Regions from separate parts of the Kitasatospora sp. NPDC048662 genome, predicted to be linked through region 4. Evidence: riboswitches for the same ligand, from Rfam matches in the RefSeq annotation. Region 4 holds a riboswitch; each other region holds the start of a gene.
What was found. A riboswitch is a leader RNA that binds a small molecule or an ion and turns the genes downstream of it on or off. The one in region 4 is predicted to bind cobalamin.
Positions count from the first base shown of each region.

Region 1: it holds a riboswitch for cobalamin, as region 4 does, so the genes downstream of both, ACZ6R9_RS12365 (acyl-CoA thioesterase) here and ACZ6R9_RS07680 (ribonucleoside-diphosphate reductase subunit alpha) in region 4, are expected to answer to the same signal.
Region 2: it holds a riboswitch for cobalamin, as region 4 does, so the genes downstream of both, nicT (Nickel transporter NicT) here and ACZ6R9_RS07680 (ribonucleoside-diphosphate reductase subunit alpha) in region 4, are expected to answer to the same signal.
Region 3: it holds a riboswitch for cobalamin, as region 4 does, so the genes downstream of both, ACZ6R9_RS22940 (cobalamin biosynthesis protein) here and ACZ6R9_RS07680 (ribonucleoside-diphosphate reductase subunit alpha) in region 4, are expected to answer to the same signal.

Region 1 is NZ_JBVJHA010000003.1:397,015-400,727, forward strand. It holds gene ACZ6R9_RS12355 (MFS transporter) at 145-1,419, shown strand; gene ACZ6R9_RS12360 (sulfurtransferase TusA family protein) at 1,416-1,697, shown strand; cobalamin riboswitch at 1,929-2,147, shown strand; gene ACZ6R9_RS12365 (acyl-CoA thioesterase) at 2,195-2,632, shown strand; gene ACZ6R9_RS12370 (putative Ig domain-containing protein) at 2,940-3,713, shown strand, end outside.
Region 2 is NZ_JBVJHA010000011.1:160,248-163,960, reverse strand. It holds gene ACZ6R9_RS26320 (EamA family transporter) at 110-955, shown strand; gene nicT (Nickel transporter NicT) at 963-2,057, opposite strand; cobalamin riboswitch at 2,110-2,305, opposite strand; gene ACZ6R9_RS26310 (DUF6445 family protein) at 2,386-3,078, opposite strand; gene ACZ6R9_RS26305 (Fpg/Nei family DNA glycosylase) at 3,175-3,713, opposite strand, start outside.
Region 3 is NZ_JBVJHA010000008.1:222,755-226,467, forward strand. It holds gene ACZ6R9_RS22940 (cobalamin biosynthesis protein) at 250-1,200, opposite strand; cobalamin riboswitch at 1,232-1,361, opposite strand; gene ACZ6R9_RS22945 (hypothetical protein) at 1,535-2,041, shown strand; gene ACZ6R9_RS22950 (alpha/beta fold hydrolase) at 2,611-3,713, shown strand, end outside.
Region 4 is NZ_JBVJHA010000002.1:382,936-386,648, forward strand. It holds gene ACZ6R9_RS07670 (GlxA family transcriptional regulator) at 1-367, opposite strand, end outside; gene ACZ6R9_RS07675 (hypothetical protein) at 658-792, shown strand; cobalamin riboswitch at 884-1,044, shown strand; gene ACZ6R9_RS07680 (ribonucleoside-diphosphate reductase subunit alpha) at 1,217-3,631, shown strand; gene ACZ6R9_RS07685 (ribonucleotide-diphosphate reductase subunit beta) at 3,631-3,713, shown strand, end outside.

The DNA.
Region 1 (3,713 bases), on a different contig from region 4:
GCCCACCTGGCCCCTTTCACCACCCGCCAGGGGGGCGCTTGCCGCACTCACCCGGCGCGCCCCGTCCCCAACTGTGCGCCGGGCGGTTTTGCGGCGAGGGGTCGTTAGGATATTCCACGAAACTTTGGATAACCGAGGAGAGCCGTGACGTCAGAGACCAGCACCACCGCGCCGCCACCTGCCGAACTCGCCGCCGACCCCGCCGTTCAGCGGCACATCCTGCGGGTCCTGGTCACCTCCCAGATCCTCAGCGGTGCCGGGCTGGCCGCCGGCATCACCGTCGGCGCGCTGCTCGCCCAGGACATGCTCGGCAGCACCGGGCTGGCCGGGCTGCCCAGTGCGCTGTTCACCGCCGGCAGCGCGCTCACGGCGATCGCGGTCAGCCGAATATCCGCGGCCCGCGGCCGCCGCCCCGGACTCGCCCTCGGGTACGCCACCGGCGCCGTCGGCAGCGTCGGCGTGATCGCCGCCGCCGCGCTCGACAGCCCCGTCCTGCTGTTCCTCGCGCTGTTCGTCTACGGCGCCGGCACCGCCACCAACCTCCAGGCCCGGTACGCCGGGGCCGACCTCGCCGCCCCCGGACACCGCGCCCGGGCGATCTCCACCGTGCTGGTCGCCACCACCCTCGGCGGCGTCCTCGGCCCCAACCTCGCCGCCCCCACCGGCGACCTCGCCGAGGCCCTGCACCTGCCCCGACTCGCCGGACCGTTCCTGCTGGGCGGCGTGGCCTACGCCGCCGCCGCGCTCGTCCTCGCCACCCGGCTGCGCCCCGACCCGCTGCTGCTCGCCCGCGCCGCCGCCGCGGCGGCCCCGGCCGCCGAGACCCCGGCGGACACCGCCGACGGCACGTCAACGGCCCGCACCCGCAATCGCGTCCTGCTCGGAGCGCAGGTGATGGTGGTCACCCAGCTCGTCATGGTCGGCGTGATGACCATGACGCCCGTCCACATGCACGACGCCGGACAGGGCACCGCCGCAGCCGGGTTCGTCATCGCCCTGCACGTCGCCGCGATGTACCTGCCCTCCCCGCTCACCGGACGCCTGGTCGACCGGCACGGCCCGCTCACCGTCGGCGCCGCCGCCGGACTCACCCTGCTCGCGGCCGGCGTGCTCGCCGCCCTCGCCCCCGCAGGCTCCCTCCCGCTGCTCGCCCTCGCACTCGTCCTGCTCGGCCTCGGCTGGAACTTCGGCCTGGTCTCCGGCACCGCGATCCTCACCGACGCCGTCCCGCTCGCCACCCGCGCCAAGACCCAGGGCAGCGTCGACGTCGCCATCGCCATCTCCGGCGCCACCGGCGGCCTCGCCTCCGGCGCCGTCGTCGACCTGGCCGGCTACCCCGTCCTCGCCTTCGGCGGCGGCCTGGTCGCCCTGCTGACCCTCCCCGCCCTCGCCACCGCAGCCACCCGGGCCCGACGATGACGGACCACCAGACCCCCCAACTCACCATCGACGGACGCGGATTGCTCTGCGTCACCCTGCTCCTGCGGCTGCGCGCCGCCATCGCCGACGCCCCCGCCGGCACCCTCGTCCACATCCACGCCACCGACCCCGCCGCCCCCCTCGACCTCCCCGCCTGGTGCCACCTCACCGGCCACCACTACCTCGGCCCCGTCACCACCGACACCTACGCCCTGCGCCTGACCGCCAACCCCACCCCCACCCGCCCCGACGCCCCCTGGCACCGCCCGACCCCCTGACCGCCCCCGGCCGGGCCGCCACTCGCGCGGCCGCCGGGTGCACCAACTGCCGTGGGCCCGACCGTCGGACGGGAGCGCTCCGGGCCTGCCACCACGTCCTGCTCCCGTCGTCGCCGAGGCCTGTGCGCTGCGACTCACGCCGCCCCGCCCCGCGTGGACGCCCCGTGGCGTCGTCCGGCAGGCTGGCGGCCCCCTTGACCGCCGGGCGGACTGAGCACCTCCGGCGGGGATATAGGCTGGTCGGGCAGCGGTTCGCACCCGTCCGAGCCAGGGCAGGGGCGTCGTAAGAGGGAACCTGGTGCGAGTCCAGGACTGCCTCGCAGCGGTGAGCGGGAACGACCGCCGTCACACGCACTGGGCCCGACCGGTCCGGGAAGCGACGGCCAGTAGGCAGGCCCTCCACGGGAGATGTCCGCGAGTCCGAAGACCTGCCGCCGCCCGCAGCGCCCACCGGTGCCGCGGATCGCCCAAGCCGCGACTCGCGAAGGAGAGTTGACGTGGCAGATCAGACCGTCGCACCCGTGGTGTCCGCCGCCAAGCCCGCGCAGGCGTCCCAGGTGACGCTCGCGCACATCATGAGTGAGCACGACACCAATCTCTACGGCACCATCCACGGCGGCGTGGTGATGAAGCTCATCGACGACGCCGCGGCCGCCGCTGCCGCCCGGCACGCCGAAGGCCCGGCCGTCACCGCCGCCGTGGACGGCATGACCTTCCTCGCCCCCGTCCGGGCCGGCGACCTGCTCACCGCGCACGCCGAGCTGGAGCGGGCCGGGCGTACCTCGATGACTGTCCACGTCACCGTCACCGCCGAGCGCTGGAACGCCACCGGCCCGGTCACCCGGGTCGCCACCGGAAGGCTCACGTTCGTCGCCATCGACGCCGACAGCCACCCGCGCCCCGTCCCGGCCCTGCTCGAACCCGCAGCTGCCTGACACCTCGTCACCACCCGAGCCCGAGCCCGAGCCCCGAGCCCGAGCCCCGAGCCCGAGCCCCGAGCCCGAGCCCCGAGCCCGAGCCCTGAGCCCCGAGCCCGGAACGCCGTCCCACCTGGCGTTCCGGGCTCGCGGCTTTGAGTGATCACCATCACGTGGGGACAAACCGCATCATTGCGGACGGCGTGTGATCGACATGTTCCGTTCAAGCTCCGATTACCCCACCATGGCAGCGTGTGCCCGCCTACGCGCGTAGCGCAGGCGCACCCGCACCCCCATGGTTCCTGTGGTTCGAGGAGATTGACAGATGATCAGAACGTGGAAGGCCGCCCGCCCGCTGGCCCTCGCCGCCACCGCACTGGTGGTCGCCGCCGGCGCGAGCGCCGTCCCGCAGCACGCCACCGCGGCCACCCCCAAGAACGCCGCCGCGGCCGCCGCCACCACCCCGAAGCGGGTGCTGTTCGACAACACCAAGGCGGAGACCGCGGGCAACGCGGACTGGATCATCTCCACCAGCCAGCCCGACCCGCTGGCGCAGAACGCCAACCCGAGCAGCGAGACCAGCTGGACCGGCGCCATCTCGGCCTGGGGCGTGGCCCTGCAGAAGACCGGCAACTACAGCCTGAAGACGCTGCCCGCCGGCAACACCATCACCTACGGCACCGGCGGCGCGCTCGACCTCGCCAACTTCGACGAGTTCGTGATCCCCGAGCCCAACATCCGCCTCAGCGCGGCCGAGAAGACCGCCGTGATGACGTTCGTCCAGAACGGTGGCGGCCTGTTCCTGATCTCCGACCACACCCAGAGCGACCGCAACAACGACGGCTGGGACTCCCCGGCCATCATCAACGACCTGCTGACCAGCAACGGCGTCAACAACAACGACCCGTTCGGCTTCTCCGTCGATCTGCTGAACATCACCACCGACAACCCGCGGGCGATCTCCGCCACCGCCGACCCGGTGATCAACGGGCCGTTCGGCACCGTCACCGGCTCGATCATCCGCAACGGCACCACCTTCACCCTCAAGCCCGCCGACAACCCGAACGTCAAGGGCCTGGTCTACCGCACCGGTTACAGC
Region 2 (3,713 bases), on a different contig from region 4:
TTAGTTGGGTCGGTTCAGTTGGCTGAACTATGCTGCGGCGGCAGGACAGATCCACCGACTGTACTGCGGAGTCCATCATGCTGCCCCCCGCTCCCCGCCCGACGCCCTCATGAGCGCCGCCTTCGCGCTGCTCGCCAGCCTGCTCTGGGGCGTCGCCGACTACGGCGGCGGCGCGATCACCCGCCGCCTGCCCGCGCTCGGCGTGGTGGTGCTCTCGCAGACCGCGGCGGCCCTGGTCCTCGTACTGGCCGTCACCGCCACCGGCGGCTGGACGGACGCCGGGCCCGCGCTCTGGTACGCCGTCGCGGCCGGGGTGATCGGGCCCATCGCGCTGCTCGCCTTCTACCGGGCGCTGGCGCTCGGGCCGATGGGCGTGGTGTCGCCGCTGGCCACCGTCGGCGTGCTGGTGCCGATCGGGGTGGGCCTGTTCCTCGGTGAACGGCCGGGCGCCGTCCAGGGGTTGGGGATCCTGGTGGCGATCTCCGGGGTCGCGCTGGCCGGCGGCCCGCAGCGCGGCGGACCGGCCGTGAGCCGCCGGGTCCTGGTCCTCACCCTCTCCGCCGCGTTCGCGTTCGGCGCGGCGCTCGCCCTGATCGGGCACGCCGGCGCCGACGGCGGCCTGCTGCTGACGCTGTGCGTGCAACGACTGACCAACGCGGTGGTCGGCATCGGCATGCTGGCCGCCGCCGCCGGCCGGGAGCCGCTCGAACTGCGCGGCGCGGCCCGTTCGTTGCCCTCGCTGACCGCCGTCGGCGTCGCCGACGTGGCCGCGAACGGCCTGTACACCGCCGCCACCCAGCTGGGCTCGGTCGCGGTGGCGGCGGTGCTGGCCTCGCTCTACCCGGTGGTGACGGCGCTGATGGCGCGCGGCCTGCTCAAGGAACGCCTGCTGCGGGTCCAGGTGGTCGGCGCCGGGCTGGCCGTCGCCGGAACGCTGATCCTGGCCGCCGGTTGACGTTCCGTCAGAACGTGCCCGCTCCGGAGAACGCCTTGGAACGGCGGGCGATCCGCCAGTAGCCGATCGCCGCCGCCCACACCACCACGAACAGGCCGACGATCACGAAACCCACGTTGTCCAGGCTCAGTCCGGCGATCCAGCCGGACACCGGATCGTCCAGCCCGAACTTGTCGTGCAGCACCGTGACCAGCTCGATGGTGCCGATCACGAAGGCCACTGCGATCGACAGCCCCGTGATGGTCAGGTTGTAGTACACCTTGCGGACGGGGTTGGAGAACGCCCACTGGTAGGCGAAGTTCATGAACGTGCCGTCCAGGGTGTCGAACAGGCTCATCCCGGCCGCGAACAGCAGCGGCATGCAGGCGATCGCGTACCAGGGCACGCCGGACGCCGCGCCCGAACCCGCCATCACCATCAGAGTGACCTCGGTGGCGGTGTCGAAGCCCAGGCCCAGCACCATGCCCACCGGGAACATCTGGCCGGGCCGGGTGATCGACCGGGTCGCCCGGTTCAGCACCCGGGCCAGGAAGCCCCGGGAGTTCAGGTGCTTCTCCAGCTCGGCCTCGTCGTACACGCCGGCCCGCATCGCCCGGAACACCCGCAGAATGCCCAGCAGGGCCACCAGGTTGAGCGCCGCGATCAGGTACAGGAACGCCCCCGAGGCGGTGGTGCCGATGGTGCCCAGCACCTGATGGGTCGTCGAGTCCTTGTCCATCAGCGTGCCCGCCAGCGCGGCCCCGCCGGCCACCAGCGCGGCCATCAGCACCACCATCGAGGAGTGCCCGAGGGCGAACCAGAAGCCCACCGAGACCGGCCGGCGGCCGTCCGCCATCAGCTTGCGGGTGGTGTTGTCGATCACCGCGATGTGGTCGGCGTCGAAGGCGTGCCGCATGCCCAGGGTGTAGGCGGTGATGCCCAGGCCCACCCCGAACACCTGGGTACCCACCTGGTACTTCTCCGGCACCACCAGGAACAGCAGCGTCCCGAACGCCGCCACGTGCAGGGCCAGGATCACCGCCATCAGGCCGGCCGTGCGCCAGGTGTCCTCGCGACGCCAGCGGAAAGCAGGAAGAGGGGAGCCCGGGACGTTTCCGGGCATGGTCGAATCGGACGCGGTCATCCGCGCATCACGCTCCAGCACCTCGTGGATCACTTCGTGAGATGCCGTGGCCGGTCTCCTGGCTGACGGGGTGTTCGGCGTCGGCGCCCGGCCTTCCCGGCCGCGAACGGCCAGTGGCACGAGGTGGGAGCCGACGACTCCCCGATCACAGTGGCGAGGGCCGCTCCGGACTCCTGTGACGGGCACAGTGCACCGGCTTCCCGAACACCACGGCCCGACCACCGTAGAACCGCCCCGGGCGCAGCGGCAAGACCGGACCCGTCCGCGGGTGTCGCAGATCACTCCCACCCGGCCGGTTGACGGCGCGTCACGCCATCCAGAAGAACACGCAGGTCATCCGCTTCTCGTCCAGCGTGGCGCCGTAGTACTCGGTGGCGGTGTGCATCAGGTTGGCGGTGTACAGCAGCAGCCGGTTGTAGCGGTGCGGGACGGCCAGGTCCTCGGTGAACGAGTCCGGCGGGACGAAACGGGTGCCGAGCGCGTCCACCAGGTTGTTGTGCGGGGCGACCACGGTGTTCCCGCCGAGCCGGCCCCCGGGCAGGCTCTGCCGGTAGAAACTCGTCCCGCACCGCTTCGGCACGTTCGGGTTGAGGTACAGCACGGCGGCGTAGCGGCACAGCGAACGCGAATCGGTGTGCGGGCGCGGCTCGCACTCCCCCGCCCCCACCACCTGCACGCAGTTGTGGTTGAACGTGCCGCCCTCGGCCTCGCTCAGCGCCCAGATCCGCGGCACCTGCACGGTCTCCCGCACCAGCTTCTCGACGTGTGCCAACTCGTCCGGCTCCAGGCCGGGCATCGCCCGCAGCCCCGGCCAGGACTCCGGCTTGTGCGGGTACCCCTCGTCCCAGTCGGTGCGGGCCAGGTGCCGGGCGCGCACCGCGTCCGGGTCCGGGAGGACGTCGTCCAGCACCCAGTAGTCGCGGCCCTTGGTGGGCTTGCGGTACGGCAGGACCGGAAGGGCCGGGGTCGGGCGCGGGCCCCGGAACGGTTGCACGGGCATGGACCCGACAATAGGTAGCGCGCTCCGGGGCCCTCGCCCAAGGGCCGGTCAACCTTGCGTCAAGGCTTTGTCATTACCCTCCGTGATGACGGCCCGTCAGGACTGCTGGCAGCGCGGGCACCAGAACAGGTTCCGGGCCGCCAACTCCTCGGTCCGCACCGGGGTTTCACAGACCAGGCAGGGCTGGTCCTGCCGCCGGTACACATACACCTCACCACCGTGGTCGTCCACCCGCGGCGGACGCCCCATCGCCTCCGGCGTGTGCTCCGGCCGGACGGTGTCGATCCGCCCCGCCGCGACCCCCTCACGCATCAGCGCCACCAGATCCGCCCAGATCGCGTCCCACTCGGCGCGACGCAGATCACGGCCCGCCCGGTGCGGACTGATACCCAGCCGGAACAGCACCTCCGCCCGGTACACATTGCCGACACCCGCCAGCACCTTCTGGTCCATCAGCAGCGCCGCGATCGTCGTCCCGCTCCGCGAGATCCGCTGCCACGCGGCGTCCCCCACCTCGCCCGGCCGCAACGGATCCGGCCCGAGCCGCCGGTGCAACGCCGCCTTCTCCCCCGGCGTGATCACCTCGCACGCCGTCGGGCCCCGCAGATCCGCGAACCCGCTCTCGTTCTCCATCC
Region 3 (3,713 bases), on a different contig from region 4:
CGCACGCGAGTGCCGCGTCGCGCGGGAGCAAGGGGCGCGAGGAACTGCGCGAGGCGGGAGACGGCGGCATGCCGAAGCCGCACCACGCCGGGGCCAGTTGCACCGCCCGCCCGCACGCGAGTGCCGCGTCGCGCGGGAGCAAGGGACGCGAGGAACTGCGCGAGGCGGGAGACGGCGGCATGCCGAAGTCTCCCTCCGTCACATCCAATTGCACCGGCCGCTTCCAGAGATCCGCGTCCAGCGGCGCAGTCACTTCGACCGCCGGCCGCGCCGGGCGAGGATCAGGTAGCGCGTGGCGGTGGTGACGCCCAGGGCCAGTGCGCCGACCCGGCGGGAGAGGCGGCAGGCGCGGTCGATGTCGGCCGGGCCGACCGGCGGGAGGCCCGCGCCCAGGACCGGCCGGTGCTCGACGCGCTCGCCGTAGCGCAGCGTCCCGCCCAGTTGCACGCCGAGCGCACCGGCGAACGCGGCTTCCGCCTGGCCCGCGTTGGGGCTCGGGTGGGCGGAGCCGTCCCGGCGCCAGACCCGCCAGGTCCGGGCGGGGGAGTCGGACGCGGCGACGGTCAGCAGGGCGGTGAGCCGGGCCCCGGGCCACCCGGCGAGGTCGTCGAGGCGGGCGGCGGCCCAGCCGAAGCGGCGGTAGCGGGCCGACTTGTGGCCGACCATCGCGTCGAGCGTGTTCACGGCCCGGAACGCCAGCAGCCCCGGGACGCCCGCCAGGCCGCCCCACACCAGGGCGTTGACGACCGCGTCGGCGGTGTTCTCCGCGACCGACTCGACCACCGCCCGGGCGACCTGCTGCTCGTCCAGCCCGGAGGGGTCGCGTCCGCACAGGTGCGGCAGCCGTTCCCGAGCGGCCGTCAGATCCTCGGCGGCCAGCGAACGCCCGATGGCCCGGGCCTCCCGGGTGAGTGACGTCCCGCCCAGGACGGTGAAGGTCGCACCGGCGGTCAGTGCTGCCGCGGCGAGCGGCGAGCGACGGACGGCCCGCGCGGCGAGCGCCGCCCCGCCCGCGACGGCGCCGACGGCGAGTGCGGTGTGCAGTGCGCCGGCCCCGCGGTGGTCGCGCCACAGCCGGCGCTCCAGCCGTCCCGCGGCGGTGCCGAACAGCGCGACGGGGTGTCCGCGCCGGGGGTCTCCGAGCCGGGCGTCCGCGAGATACCCCGCGACCGCGCCCACCAGGTACGGGGCAGCCCGCATGGCGTTGTGTCCTCACTCAGGGTCCGCGCCCTGGATCGACGGAACGGGGGCCAGAGTCTCCTGACTTCCGGTCACCCCCGCGCGGGGTGTCCGGTCACAGTGGCGGGACCGCGCCGGACTCGCACCGGCTTCCTCTGCTTGCCTCCGTTTGGCCCGAAGATCCCACCACGCCCGCTTCGCGGCAGTCAACCGAGGCCGCCGGAGCGTTTGGTCACACCCCGTCGGACACCGGCCCACCGCCGGCGCCGAGGTCAGAGCGCATCCGGACGCCCTAGGATGCAGCCACATTCGCCACCCGGACGGTCCGGACCGGCGGGACACCGGGGGAGACACCGTGCGACAACTGGCCCGGCGCGCCGCGCAGATCGCCGCGGTCCTGGCCGCGCTGGCCGCGACCTCGGGGTGCACCGTCCCGAGCGACGCCGTCGCCGGGATATCCGTGACCGAGGACGGCCACCCGCTGGGCGTCCTGCTGGTCTGCGGCGACCGGATCGACGGAGCGACCCTCTACACCAGCGAGGGCAGCCACGAGGAAACGATCGGAACCTGGACCGCCCACTCCGCCCTCCGGCCCGGGCTGACCACCTGGACCCTGGACGCACCCGCCGAGGGCTGGGAGACCGGCAAGTCCGCCGCCCCACTCGACGCCGGGACCACCTACCACCTCTACGGCTGGACCAAGGACAGCTCCCGGTCGTCGACGCACGTCGACTTCACCCCGGAGGACTTGGAGCAGCTCACGCCGGGCAACGTCCGCTACCACCGCACCGCCTCCGACGGCAGCACCTCCACCTCCACCGTCCCCGTGGCGGAGTTCCAGGCCAAGGCCTGCAAGCACTGACCCCGGCCCCCCGTTCGGCGCACCCGCCCGCGCAACGCCTCCGCCGCCAGGCCCGTCGCGCGCATCCGCCCTTGCTCCGCGTCGCCTCCACCGGCGACCGCAGCGCGGCAAACTGCCCGCGTCCGTCCACGCCGTGAACTTCACCGCCCCGCTCGGCCGCCGCCACCCGCAGGCCGTCCTGGACACCCCCGGAGCGGAGCTCACCGACCGGACCACCTCCGCCGGGCCGCCGCCGTGATCCTGCCGACCGAGCCGTCCCTGCGCGCCCGGGCACCAAGTGCCTTCAGCGCTGCGGCCGCCTCCCTGTAGGACACCGCCCCGCCCCAGCCGCGGCGCGCCGGCCCGCCGCCGAGGCGCCCTCGCCGCCCCGCCCCGGCCGCTGGTCCGAGCCCTGGCGCCGGCTGCTGGACGACTGCGCCGTCACCCCGCGCCCGACGTCCGCGACCGGGCCCGCGCCATCCGGCCGGCCCCGCGCCGGCACGTCACCCGCGGTGCCGCCCCGATTCGCCGGACGGCCTGCGGGCGGGTGCACTGGAGGGCACAGGACTGTCAGCCCCCGGGAGACCGCCATGCGTTGGGGAACCGCCGCCGTTGTCGCAGCCGCCGCCGCAGGGACCGGAGCGGCGGCGTTCCTGCTCCTGGGCCGGAAGGTGTCGGACCAGGTGGTGCAGCCGGGTGCGGTCGTGCAGCCGCCGGTCACCGTGCTGGAGCTCGGTCCGGGCCGGGTGGCGCTGACCGCGACCGCGGACACCGTCCGGCGCGGGCACTACGGGCTGGAGTGGGACGAGGGCGGCCACGCCGTGGTCGGCGAGGTGCTCGGCTCCGGGGGCGGGCAGGTCACCCGGCGCTTGGAGCGGGCCGAGTACGGGACGCTGACCGTCGGCACCGAGGTTCGGCTCACGCCCCGGGTGCTGATCGGTGACCCGCGCACCGCGCTCGGCCTGGACTTCGCCGAGACCGTTGTGGCCGGCGAGCTCGGCGCCTTCCCGGCCTGGCGCACCTCCGGGGTTCGCGGCACCTGGATGGTGCTGATCCACGGCGCGGCCGCCGACCGCTCGCAGGCGCTGCCCGTCCTGCCGCTGCTGCGCTCGCTGCGGATGCCCTCCCTGACGGTCACCTACCGGGGTGACGCCGGCGCCCCCGCCCCGCCGGACGGGCTGGCGCACTTCGGCGAGGCCGAGTGGCAGGACGTCGACGCGGCGATCCGCACCGCGCTGGACTTCGGCGCGCGCAACGTGGTGCTGTGCGGCTGGTCGGTCGGCGCGACCATCGCCCTGCACACCGCCGCGCACTCCGCCCACCGGGGGCAGATCGCCGGACTGGTGCTGGACTCCCCGGTGCTGGACTGGGAGGACTCGGTGCGCCGGGCGGCCGTCTGGGGCGGCGCGTCCCCGATGCTCGCCGAGCTCGGCACCCTCGCCGCGCAGGGCCGCACCGGCGTGGACCTGGCCGGTTTCGCCCGGATCGCGGCCGGCACCGACCTCCGCTCGCCCGCGCTGCTGCTGCAGAGCCCGGACGATCCGCTCACCCCGTGGGCGGCCGCCCGGCGGCTGGCGTCCGAGCGGGACGACCTGGTGAGCCTGCACCCGGTGCCGCACGCGCAGCACGCGGCGCTGTGGAACGCCGACCCGACCGGGTACACCGAGGCGCTGCGCCGCTTCCTCACCCCGCT
Region 4 (3,713 bases):
TGCTGCGGCGGCCGTCCAGCAGGCCGGCGGCGCCGAACAGGAAGCTGCCGGAGCAGATCGACAGCAGGTGCGCGCCGCGCGCGTGGGCGGCCCGCAGCGCCTCGCACAGCGCCTCGGGGTAGTGCTCGCGGATGCCGGTGGCGGCGGCGATCACCAGGTCCGCCTCGGCGAGCCGCTCCGGGCCGTGGGGCACCTGCACCGCGAAGCCGGCGTGGGTGCGCATCGGGCCGGGCCGGTCGCCGACCAGGCCGAACTCGTACCCGGGCAGGCCGGCGGCGCTGCGGTCCATGCCGAACACCTCGCAGGCCACGCCCAGTTCGAAGGGGTGGATGTCCTCCAGCACGATCACCGCGACGTTCTTCAGCATCGGCCCAGCATGGCAGTGGCGGGATTTCGCGGCAACGGCGCGTTCCTGCCAGCACTGCCCCACCCCTGACCGGGACCTGGCCGAACCGCGCCGCGAGCCGTCCGGCACACTGTCCGGGTGCACTCCCCGACCGTCCGCCGCGCCCCGGACCACGATCTCGCCGGAGCCGGGGAGGTCGGCGTCGAAGCCTTCGCCGGCGACGGCCGCACCCGCCCCGGGTCCGGCCACGCCGAGCTCCTCCGGGACACCGCGCGGCGATCGACCGCAGCCGGGAACCCGAGCTGGCCGGGATGGCGTCCTCCACCCGGCCGCAGATGACCGCGGCGCACCGGATCTACGATGCTCTGGGCTTCCTCCGCGCCCCCGAGCGGGACTGGGAGGCGGCCCCGGGCGTGGACCTGATGGTCTGCACGATGCGGTTCTGAGGCGGTTCTGCGACGGTTCTGCGGCGGTTCCCTGGTGGCTCCGGCGTGGTTTCCGTTGTCTACGCGCGGCACCTCTGACGCGACACGCGCTACTACATCTGGTGCCGCCAGCTCCAGCCGCCACAACATGTATGCTCGACCTCGCTGTCGAAGCAGGGGAACCCGGTGCGAATCCGGGACTGCCCCGCAACGGTGAGCGGGCTGTAGCGACGCCCGCGCAGTCCGAGGACCTGCTGACGGTGTGCGACACGGCATCCCCGCAGACGCCATGCAGCACAGCTTTGCCGTCCGGCCTCGCGGGCGGGCCGGGGGTGGGTCTTTCGCGCGCCGATCGAGCGTTTTCGGCGTGCCGTCCTCCCCTGCCGCACGCGCGCCACCGGACACCTTGAGCCACGTCCGCCGCCGCCACAGGAGAGAGTGCGCCTTGACCGTCGCCGCCTCAGTCACCCTGCCGTCCCAGGGTTCCGCCGACGCCTTCACCGACCCCGGTGCGGCGCTGCTTCGGCTGCTCACCGACCGCAGCACCGACCTCCCCCAGGTGGACCCCGGCCACGTCGCCGCCGCCGCGCTGCGCGGCCGCCACGCGGGCTCGGACTTCGCCGAGCTGCGCGGGCTGGCCGTGGAGGCCGCCGCGTCGATGATCGCCGAGGACCCGCAGTACTCGAAGCTGGCCGCCCGCCTGCTCGCGATGGAGATCGCCGACGAGGCCGCCTCCCAGGGCGTCACCTCGTTCTCCGCCTCGATCGCCGTCGGCCACGCCGAGGGCCTGATCGGCGACGCGACCGCCGAGTTCGTCGCCGCCCACACCGAGCTGTTCGACTCGCTGATCGACGCCGCCGGCGACGACCGCTTCGAGTACTTCGGCCTGCGCACCGTGCAGTCCCGCTACCTGCTGCGCCACCCGATCACCCGCAAGGTGGTGGAGACCCCGCAGCACTTCCTGCTGCGCGTCGCGGCGGGCCTGGCGGTCGGCACCTCCGAGCAGTCGGTGCTGGAGGTGGCCGAGCTGTACAAGCTGATGAGCCGCCTGGAGTACCTGACCAGCTCCCCGACGCTGTTCAACTCCGGCACCCGGCACCCGCAGATGTCCTCCTGCTACCTGCTGGACTCGCCGCTGGACAACCTGGACTCGATCTACAACCGCTACGCGCAGATCGCCCGGCTGTCCAAGCACGCCGGCGGCATCGGCCTGTCCTACTCGCGGATCCGCTCCCGCGGCTCGCTGATCCGCGGCACCAACGGCAAGTCGAACGGCATCGTCCCGTTCCTGCGCACCCTGGACTCCTCCGTGGCGGCGGTCAACCAGGGCGGACGGCGCAAGGGCGCGGCCTGCGTGTACCTGGAGACCTGGCACGCCGACATCGAGGAGTTCCTGGAGCTCCGCGACAACACCGGCGAGGAGGCCCGGCGCACCCACAACCTGAACCTGGCGCACTGGATCCCGGACGAGTTCATGCGCCGCGTGAACGCCAACGAGGACTGGTCGCTGTTCTCCCCGGCGGACGTCCCCGAGCTGGTCGACCTGTGGGGCGCCGACTTCGACGAGGCCTACCGCAAGGCCGAGCTGGCCGGCAAAGCCGTGCGCACCATCCCCGCGCAGACCCTGTACGCCCGGATGATGCGCACCCTGGCGCAGACCGGCAACGGCTGGATGACCTTCAAGGACGCCTCCAACCGGGCCGCCAACCAGACCGCGCTGCCGGGCCGCACGGTGCACTCCTCGAACCTGTGCACCGAGATCCTGGAGGTCACCGACGACTCCGAGACCGCGGTCTGCAACCTGGGCTCGGTCAACCTGGGCGCGCACGTCGCCCCGGGCGCCTCCGCCGACGACCTGATCAACGCGATGGACTGGGACCGCCTGGACGCCACCGTGCGCACCGCGGTCACCTTCCTCGACCGCGTGATCGACATCAACTTCTACCCGACCACCGAGGCCGGGGCGTCCAACTCCCGCTGGCGCCCGGTGGGCCTGGGCGTGATGGGCCTGCAGGACGTCTTCTTCAAGCTCCGGCTGGACTTCGACTCCGCCGAGGCCAAGGCCCTCTCCACGCTGATCGCCGAGCGCATCATGCTCACCGCGTACGAGCGCTCCGCGGACCTCGCCGAGCAGTTCGGCCGCCACGAGGCGTACGGCGAGACCCGCGCGGCCCGCGGCGAGCTGCACATCGACCACTTCGGTGCGGCCACCCCGCAGTGGACCGGGCGCTGGGACGCGCTGCGCGTCCGGATCGCCGAGACCGGCCTGCGCAACTCGCTGCTGCTGGCGATCGCCCCGACCGCGACCATCGCGTCCATCGCCGGCGTCTACGAGTGCATCGAGCCGCAGGTGTCCAACCTGTTCAAGCGCGAGACGCTGTCCGGCGAGTTCCTCCAGGTCAACCCGTACCTGGTGCGCGAGCTGAAGGAGCTCGGCGTCTGGGACCAGCAGACCCGGGACGCGCTGCGCGAGGCCAACGGCTCCGTGCAGGACTTCAAGTGGCTGCCGGAGAACGTCCGTTCGCTGTACCGCACCGCGTGGGAGCTGCCGCAGCGCGCCCTGATCGACCTGGCCGCCGCCCGGCAGCCGTACATCGACCAGAGCCAGTCGCTGAACCTGTTCATGGCGGCGCCGACCATCGGCAAGCTGTCCTCGATGTACGCCTACGCCTGGAAGGTCGGTCTGAAGACCACCTACTACCTGCGCTCCCGCCCCGCGACCCGGATCGCCCAGGCCGCGTCGGGTGCCGCCCGCACCGCCGCGCCCGTGCCGGTGCAGACCCCGACCCTCAGCCAGGCCGAGCAGGACGCCATCGCCTGCTCCCTGGAGAACCCCGAGTCCTGCGAGGCGTGCCAGTAATGAGCTCCGAAGACCAGAAGAAGATGCTGCTCGACCCGGGCTTCGAGCTGACGCTGCGTCCGATGCGCTACCCGTCGTTCTA